2 regions of the Arthrobacter sp. GW822-FHT05G07 genome follow, and region 1 is predicted to be linked to the other one. Evidence: predicted binding sites of a transcription regulator. Region 1 holds the regulator's gene; the other holds the start of a gene.
The links. The regulator Rex, encoded in region 1, represses fermentation and respiration genes when NADH is low (regulators of the CRP and FNR family bind a similar motif). The targets are predictions, from matches to a motif close to CTTGTGAANNNNTTCACAAG.
Positions count from the first base shown of each region.

Region 2: AC1RJY_RS18150 (ALF repeat-containing protein) is a predicted target of Rex. The motif match lies at 1,088-1,107, and genes of this name have one in related genera.

Region 1 covers NZ_JBXALT010000009.1:176,523-179,933, reverse strand. Annotated here, with positions in the region: gene AC1RJY_RS16635 (HAD family hydrolase) at 1-759, opposite strand, end outside; gene AC1RJY_RS16630 (glutaredoxin family protein) at 929-1,183, shown strand; gene AC1RJY_RS16625 (redox-sensing transcriptional repressor Rex) at 1,260-1,967, shown strand; gene AC1RJY_RS16620 (hypothetical protein) at 2,015-2,770, opposite strand; gene AC1RJY_RS16615 (hypothetical protein) at 3,033-3,411, opposite strand, start outside.
Region 2 covers NZ_JBXALT010000010.1:213,389-216,799, forward strand. Annotated here, with positions in the region: gene AC1RJY_RS18145 (amino acid permease) at 1-1,029, opposite strand, end outside; gene AC1RJY_RS18150 (ALF repeat-containing protein) at 1,286-3,379, shown strand.

The DNA.
Region 1 (3,411 bases):
GCGGAAATCGTAAACCGGCCAGTTGTTCTCACGGGCGTGCCGCCGCAGCTTTGAATCCGGGTTGATGACCACGGGATGACCCACCATGGTGAGCAAAGGAATGTCGTTGGCGGAGTCACTGTAGGCCCAGCAGTGGTCCAGATCCAGACCCTCCCGGTCGGCCACGAGTTGGACCGCAATTGCCTTTGCAGGTCCGTGCAGGATGTCGCCCACGAGCTTCCCTGTGTACACGCCTTCGTCCACCTCGCCCACGGTTCCCAACGCGCCTGTCAAGCCGAGCCGGGTGGAAATAACAGTGGCGACCTCGATGGGTGTGGCCGTCACGAGCCACACCTTCCGGCCGACCCGAAGGTGTTGTTCTGCCAGCGCTTTGGTTCCCGGCCAGATCCTCGACTCGATCATTTCGTCATAGACCTCTTCGCCCAAGGCTTTGATGTCAGCCACGGTAATGCCGGCAGCAAGGGTCAGTGCAGAGTCGCGCACCGAGTGGACGTCTTCCATGTTCTCGCCGCGCATGACGAACTTGAACTGCTTCCAGGCGAACCCGGCGGCCTGGGAAAGCGTGAACGCTTTTCGTTCATACATTTTGCGCGCCACGTGGAAGAGGCTGGCACCCTTCATCAACGTATTGTCGACGTCGAAGAATGCGGCTTCGCCAGCGTGCTTCTGCGCGATGTCCTTTTTCGCCGCGTCCTTCTGCACGGTGTCCTTCTGCACCAAGGCATCTGCGACCACGGCGGCGTTCTTCTCCTCGGGCATGCCTTGAGTCTAGTCAATCGCCGGGGCCCGCGTCGGGAACGCACGGGAGAGCGCCGAAAGGGGTGGGATGTGAGAGAGGGTTGCCGGGAAGGGGGTGGGATGTGAGAGAGGGTTGCCGGGAAGGGGGTGGGATGTGAGAGAGGGTCGGTGGGGCGGTTACCTTTGAGACATGGCAATTCCCGACGTCGTCCTCCTCACCAAAGCTGACTGTCACCTCTGCACGGAGGCGCGTGCCGCCGTCGAGCGTGTCACAAAAGGCCTTGGCGTGGGGTGGACCGAACAGAAGATCGACGGCGACCCCCAACTGCAGGAGCGCTTCGCAGAGGAGATTCCAGTGGTGCTGGTCAACGGCATCCAGCGCGATTTCTGGAAGATCGACGAGGAACGGCTCACCCGCACCCTGAAGAAAGTCCTGGAGGGCTGAGGGTGGGGTTACCCGCAGGTAATGGCTTTTGTTGAGTCCGGCGGGGGGTCATAGAGTGGAACAACAAAGCGACGCAATGGAGAATACCGTGACTGCGCTGGAACCGTCCCCGGAAGCCACAACCGGGGATAACGAACCTGCCACCAAGCAGATCCCGCCCGCGGCTGTGGCCCGGATGACTCTCTATTTGCGCGCGCTCAACTCTCTGCTGGCCGAAGGCGTTGAGCGGGTTTCCTCGGAAGCCTTGGCCGAGGCCTCGGGAGTCAGCTCATCCACCCTCCGCAAAGACCTTTCCTATGTGGGCTCTTACGGGACCCGCGGCGTTGGCTATGAGGTCCAGTACTTGAGCCGCCACATTGCGGCAGCCCTCGGCCTGACCCACGACTGGAAGGTCGCGATTGTGGGTGCCGGTAACCTCGGCAAAGCCCTTGCCCGGTATGGAGGCTTCGAGTCCCGGGGCTTCGACGTCGTAGCCATCTTTGATGCCGACCCCATGGTGATCGGCAACGAGGTGGGATGGTTGAGGGTCAGCGACTCCGCCGAGTTGGAGCGCGTCCTGGAACGAACCCACACCAACATGGTGGTCCTGGCGTTGCCTGCAACGGTGGCCCAAGACGTGTGCGACCGCGTGATTGCCGCCGGGATCCGGAGCATCCTGAGCTTCGCTCCGGTGCTGCTGCAGGTCCCCCCGCACGTCAACCTCCGCAAGGTGGACATGGCAACCGAGCTGCAGATCCTTGCCTACCACGCACAACGGGCGCAGACTCCGGGCCAGGCTGTTTAGCCTTCGCCGGGTCCGCGCCCGCGTCTAATACTTGGAAGTCGGCGTGTTTAGCGGCCGTAAGGGTTCTGGTACGGGCTGCCGAACGGCTGCGCCTTACGGAAGTAAGGAGCCGACGCCGGCAGGTACAGCATGACAATTGCTGCAACACCCAGCAGGATCACGATGAGCTGCAGGATTCCGTAGGTGGGACCGAACTGGAACAGGCTGGTAAGGCCGAGGACTGACAAGGCCGCGAAGACTGTGCCTAGGATCCGTGCCCAGTTCTTGCCCTTCCGGACGGGGAAGGCAACCAAGGCGTAGAGGCCCAGCGAAAGGATCGCCCCGATGATGGCGCCGACTGCGATGGCAGCCCGGATGCCTTCAGCGGATCCCTCAGGGATCTCTGTATTCTGCTGTGCGGCCTGTTGGAACATGACATCAATGATGGGATCAGCTCCGGTGAAGGCCAAGACCAGAGAGCTGATGGCGGACAGCAGTCCGGCCGCGACGATCATCCAGAACGCGTAGTTAACCATCGGCGGGATGGTGGTGGGTCCGGGCTGCTGGCTCGGCCAGTTAGTGCCCTGGCCGTACTGCGGAGCCACAGGGGCCTGGCCGTAAGGAGAGGCCTGCTGTCCGTACTGCGGTGCAGCGGGAGACTGCTGTCCGTACTGCGGCGCAGCGGGAGACTGCTGTCCGTACTGCGGCGCGGCAGGCTGACCGTACTGAGGTGCCGGGGGCTGCGGGGCAGAAGGCTGGGTGCCCTGCTGCTCGGGCTTGTTGTCGTCACCCGGGGTTGACGGCGGGTACGGAGGGTTGCTCATGGCATTCCTTTGCTTGTTCGACTGCTGGTGCGGCCGCCGGGATCAGCAAATCGACCCTGCCCCCAGCGTGGTTCTGCTACCACCGTACCTCCCGGGTCCGACGCTGCAGACGATCACACGCTGGTATTTCCAGCTCACAGGAAAAATCATCAAATCGGCTTACGCCTTCATGATGAAAGCCGCGGGAATCCGGAGGATCCGGGCCGCGGCCTTCAGCCTGCATTACCGCCGATCACGCACGACGACGGCAGTTGGGGCAGTGCTATGCGTGGCCCTTTACTGCCTTGAACCAGAGCTGCGAATTGGGCATCCACATCAGGACGACGGCGACTGCGCTGACCAGGAAGCCGAACCAGTTGCCGCCCAGGCCCATCCCGGAACCGCCGCCACTTGCCGCTCCGAAGATGGCCAGCAGCAGCGAAACGCCGGCCAGGATGGTCAAAGCGAGGCGAGCCCATTCTTTGCCTTCCTTCATCTTCATGGCCAGGACCACCTGGGCGGCGGCAACGGCCAAAGCGAGCAGGAGGAGGATGAGCGCGATTGCCGCGATACCCGGGGCGAAGGCGAAGGCTGCGATCACGGCGAAGAATCCAATAAGCCCGAACAGCAAGCCCAGAAGTCCGGAGATCACCCAAATAAAG
Region 2 (3,411 bases), on a different contig from region 1:
CCGGGAGATCTTGCTGAAGCTCTTGGGCGCGTGTCCCTGCTGGGCCAGTCCGAACAGGATGCGGCCAGCACCGAAGATGTCGCTGTTGATCGCCGAGAGCGCGGCGGTAATGACCACGGCGTTGAGGATATGCGGGGCGGCCGGGATGCCCAAACCATCGAAGATCTGCACGAACGGACTGCCGCTGCTGCCGATTTCATTCCACGGGAAGATGCTCATCAGCACGCCCAAAGTCAGTACGTAGAACAACAAAACGCGGACGGGCACAGTATTAACTGCTTGCGGGATGACCTTCTTGGGGTTCGTGGCCTCGCCCGCCGTGATACCGATCGTCTCGATCCCGCCAAAGGCAAACATCACGACGGCGAACGCGGCCAGGAGCCCCTCGAAACCATTGGGGAACAAACCGCCGTGATTCACGAGGTTCCCGAGTCCCGGTGCCACGCCACCGCCGTCGCCCGTTTGGAAGCCGAACACGACGATCGCTGCACCGCCGACGATCATGGCGATAATCGCCACCACCTTGATCAGCGAGAACCAGAACTCGAGCTCGCCGAACACCTTCACGCTGAGCAGGTTCATGGCGCCCAGAAACAGGATGATCGCGAGCACCCAGATCCATCTGTCCACCTGTGGGAACCAAAAGCCCATATAGATACTGAAGGCTGTGACATCGGCGATGGCCACGATCGCCATCTCGAACACATAAGTCCAACCGGTCACAAAGCCCGCGAACGGTCCCAGATACTTGGACGCGTACTGGCCGAAGGAGCCCGCCACGGGGTGTCGGACAGCCATTTCGCCCAGTGCTCGCATCACCATGAACACGGCCGCGCCGCCGATGATGTAGGCCAGCAGGACGGCGGGGCCGGCTTTCTGGATGGCGGAGGCGGAGCCGTAGAAAAGGCCGGTGCCGATCGCAGATCCGAGCGCCATGAAGCGAATGTGACGGACGTTGAGGCCTCGGCTGAGCGCCGTACCCGCGGCCTGGAGGACAGAGCTCTCCACAGCCAGCTTGGTTTGTTGCATAGTAAAACCTTCTCGTCTTTGGGAGGGGATCGCTATCCAGCAGATCACTTTTGGGCGCCTTGTGATGGGACTCACGGGGCTTTGGTGTCTTTGATCGCAGACAGTCCAGTGGCGTCGATTTTCACCGTGGTAAAAGTCATAGTCTCCGGTCGGATATGATGACCGCGGACAGCTCGTCACCGGTCAGGCATCCCTCGCATCCGCGTCGCCCCCATTGAACTCCGCGCTGCCATCGCATCCGTTACTTGGGGGACTCTTGAACTCTGCATTCCGCACTGCCCGGCGCCGTGTTACTGCTGCCCTTGTTGCCGTTGTAGCTGGGGCTTCTTTGCTCCTCGCTGCTCCCGCTCAGGCCTACGAAATTCCAGCTTTTGAAGTTCCGCACGCCGCTCAGGCTCCTGTCCCGTTCGTGGAGCGGGCGACTGATACTGCCGGCGTCGTTGAGCTGTGGAAGGCGGGTGGCCCTGCAACCCGTGCCGCCGCTGCTGCGGCTCTTGTGGGCGGGCCGGAGGCGCTGCTGACATTTCTCGACGGCGGACAGGACGTTACGCTGGCCGCGGACCGCAAGCAGCTGGTCACCGAGCTGACGACGCGGGGAAGCGAGAACGTCAGGGAGAGCGCGGTCCGGGTACTGGCCACGAATGACCCCGCTGTGATTGATAGCTTCCTGTCGAGCGGTTGGGCCAAGTCCTGGGAACTTGATTTGCGGATCGCTACGAGCTGGTTCCTCAACTACGAGGGTCCCGTCCGCATGGCTGCTTCCAAGAGCTTGGATCAAGGCGCTGAGGCTATCGAGGGATTCGTTCTCGAGGGCTGGCGTAAGACTGCTCAGGGCCAGGACCGGGAGGCTGTCACACACCTGACAAATTCGCCCATCGCCGGTGTCACTCTCGGAGCCCAAGCGGCTCTGGACACCTATGATCCGGAGGTCCTCGCTACTTTCCTTCGTTACGGCCAGTTTGTTGCTGCCGATCGCGATTCAGAGACGGCAACAGTGACCGGGCTGCTCCAACAAATCAAGTCAGACATCGCAGCCAATCCCAACGGCACCGTTGCGGTCGCTGATCGCGCGAAGGCCGCCGTGGAGAAGGCCAAAAACACAGCATCAGCTGCGAGGGAAGCAGACACGGCCCGATTGATGGCCGACTGGAAATTCCAGACCACACAGGCCGTTCCGCGTGCCATCATCGACGGTGCAAGCATGACCGCTAAGAAGCCGTTTCAAGAAGCTTTTGGAAAAGCAGCCAAAGAGCTTCCCGGGCTTCTCGCAACCCTGACGGCGCCCGGTGCCGACCTCGACGCGCTGATCAATGATGCCCGCCAGGCCACCTTGGATCTCGCATTGGTGGGTACGCCTGAGGTTCGGAAAGCCGCGGAGGCTGCGCTGCTGGGTGGCGATGCTGCAATCAAGGACTTCGTCGCCGTCGGCCACGATGCTGCCTTTGAGCTGGACGAGGCCGCACTGGTTGCCGACCGCCAGCGTGCTTTCCAATACCAGGCCACGGGTGGCAAGTACGTACAGAAGGCTGCCACCGAGGCCGTGAAGTCTGCCAGCCACGCAGACGTCCGTTACTTCCTGGAGTACGGATTTGCTGGTCCGCAGGACCTCGACAACCGCATCCTCGCTTACCAGAAACTGGACGCCGCAGATCTGGAACTGCGGGTAGCCGCCGATGTTGCCTTGGACGGCAGCCGGGCAGATGCGCACGCATTCGCTACGGTTGGTCAGTTTGCAGCCCTTGATCGGGACATGGCCACAAGGGCCCACGTTGCCTCGATCGACGCCATGATCGCCGAGCTTGCCGGCCTGGCAGATACAGCAGCTGTCGACGCCGGCAAGGCCTCCGACGCTGCCAAAGCCGCCGAAGCCGCACGTCAGGCCGAAGCCGCACGTCAGGCCGAAGCTGCCGCAGAAGCCGCCCGCCAGGCTGAAGCTGCACGCCAAACTGCCGCGGCCAATGCTGGTGGACAGGCCGGGCAGGCTGCAGCCGGCCAGGTTGACGTCTCCCAGCACTCGGGAACCGGAGTAGCCCCGATCGTGGTTCCTTGGCCGCGTGACTACGCTCCCGCCGTCGAGCTTGCCGAAACCGGTACGCCGGCCGAAGCCGTAGAAACCCCCGCAGCCACAGCGTCGGCCGCGCCCAGTATTTCAGTGCCGCCGGCCGCGTCAGCTGCCAAGGATGGCGCCTCGGTTGATTCACAGTCGCAAGAGGCCGCCAGTCCGCTGGCTGCCTCATCCAACGGGATGAGCGGCTGGACCATCGGGCTGATCGTGGCTCTGGTCCTGGCCGCGGCGGGAGCCATTACGTTCCTGCTCAGGCGTAAGGGTGTAGCCCCAACCAAGGGTTAGGGGTCGCAAGCGGGTCCGGTATCCGAGACAGG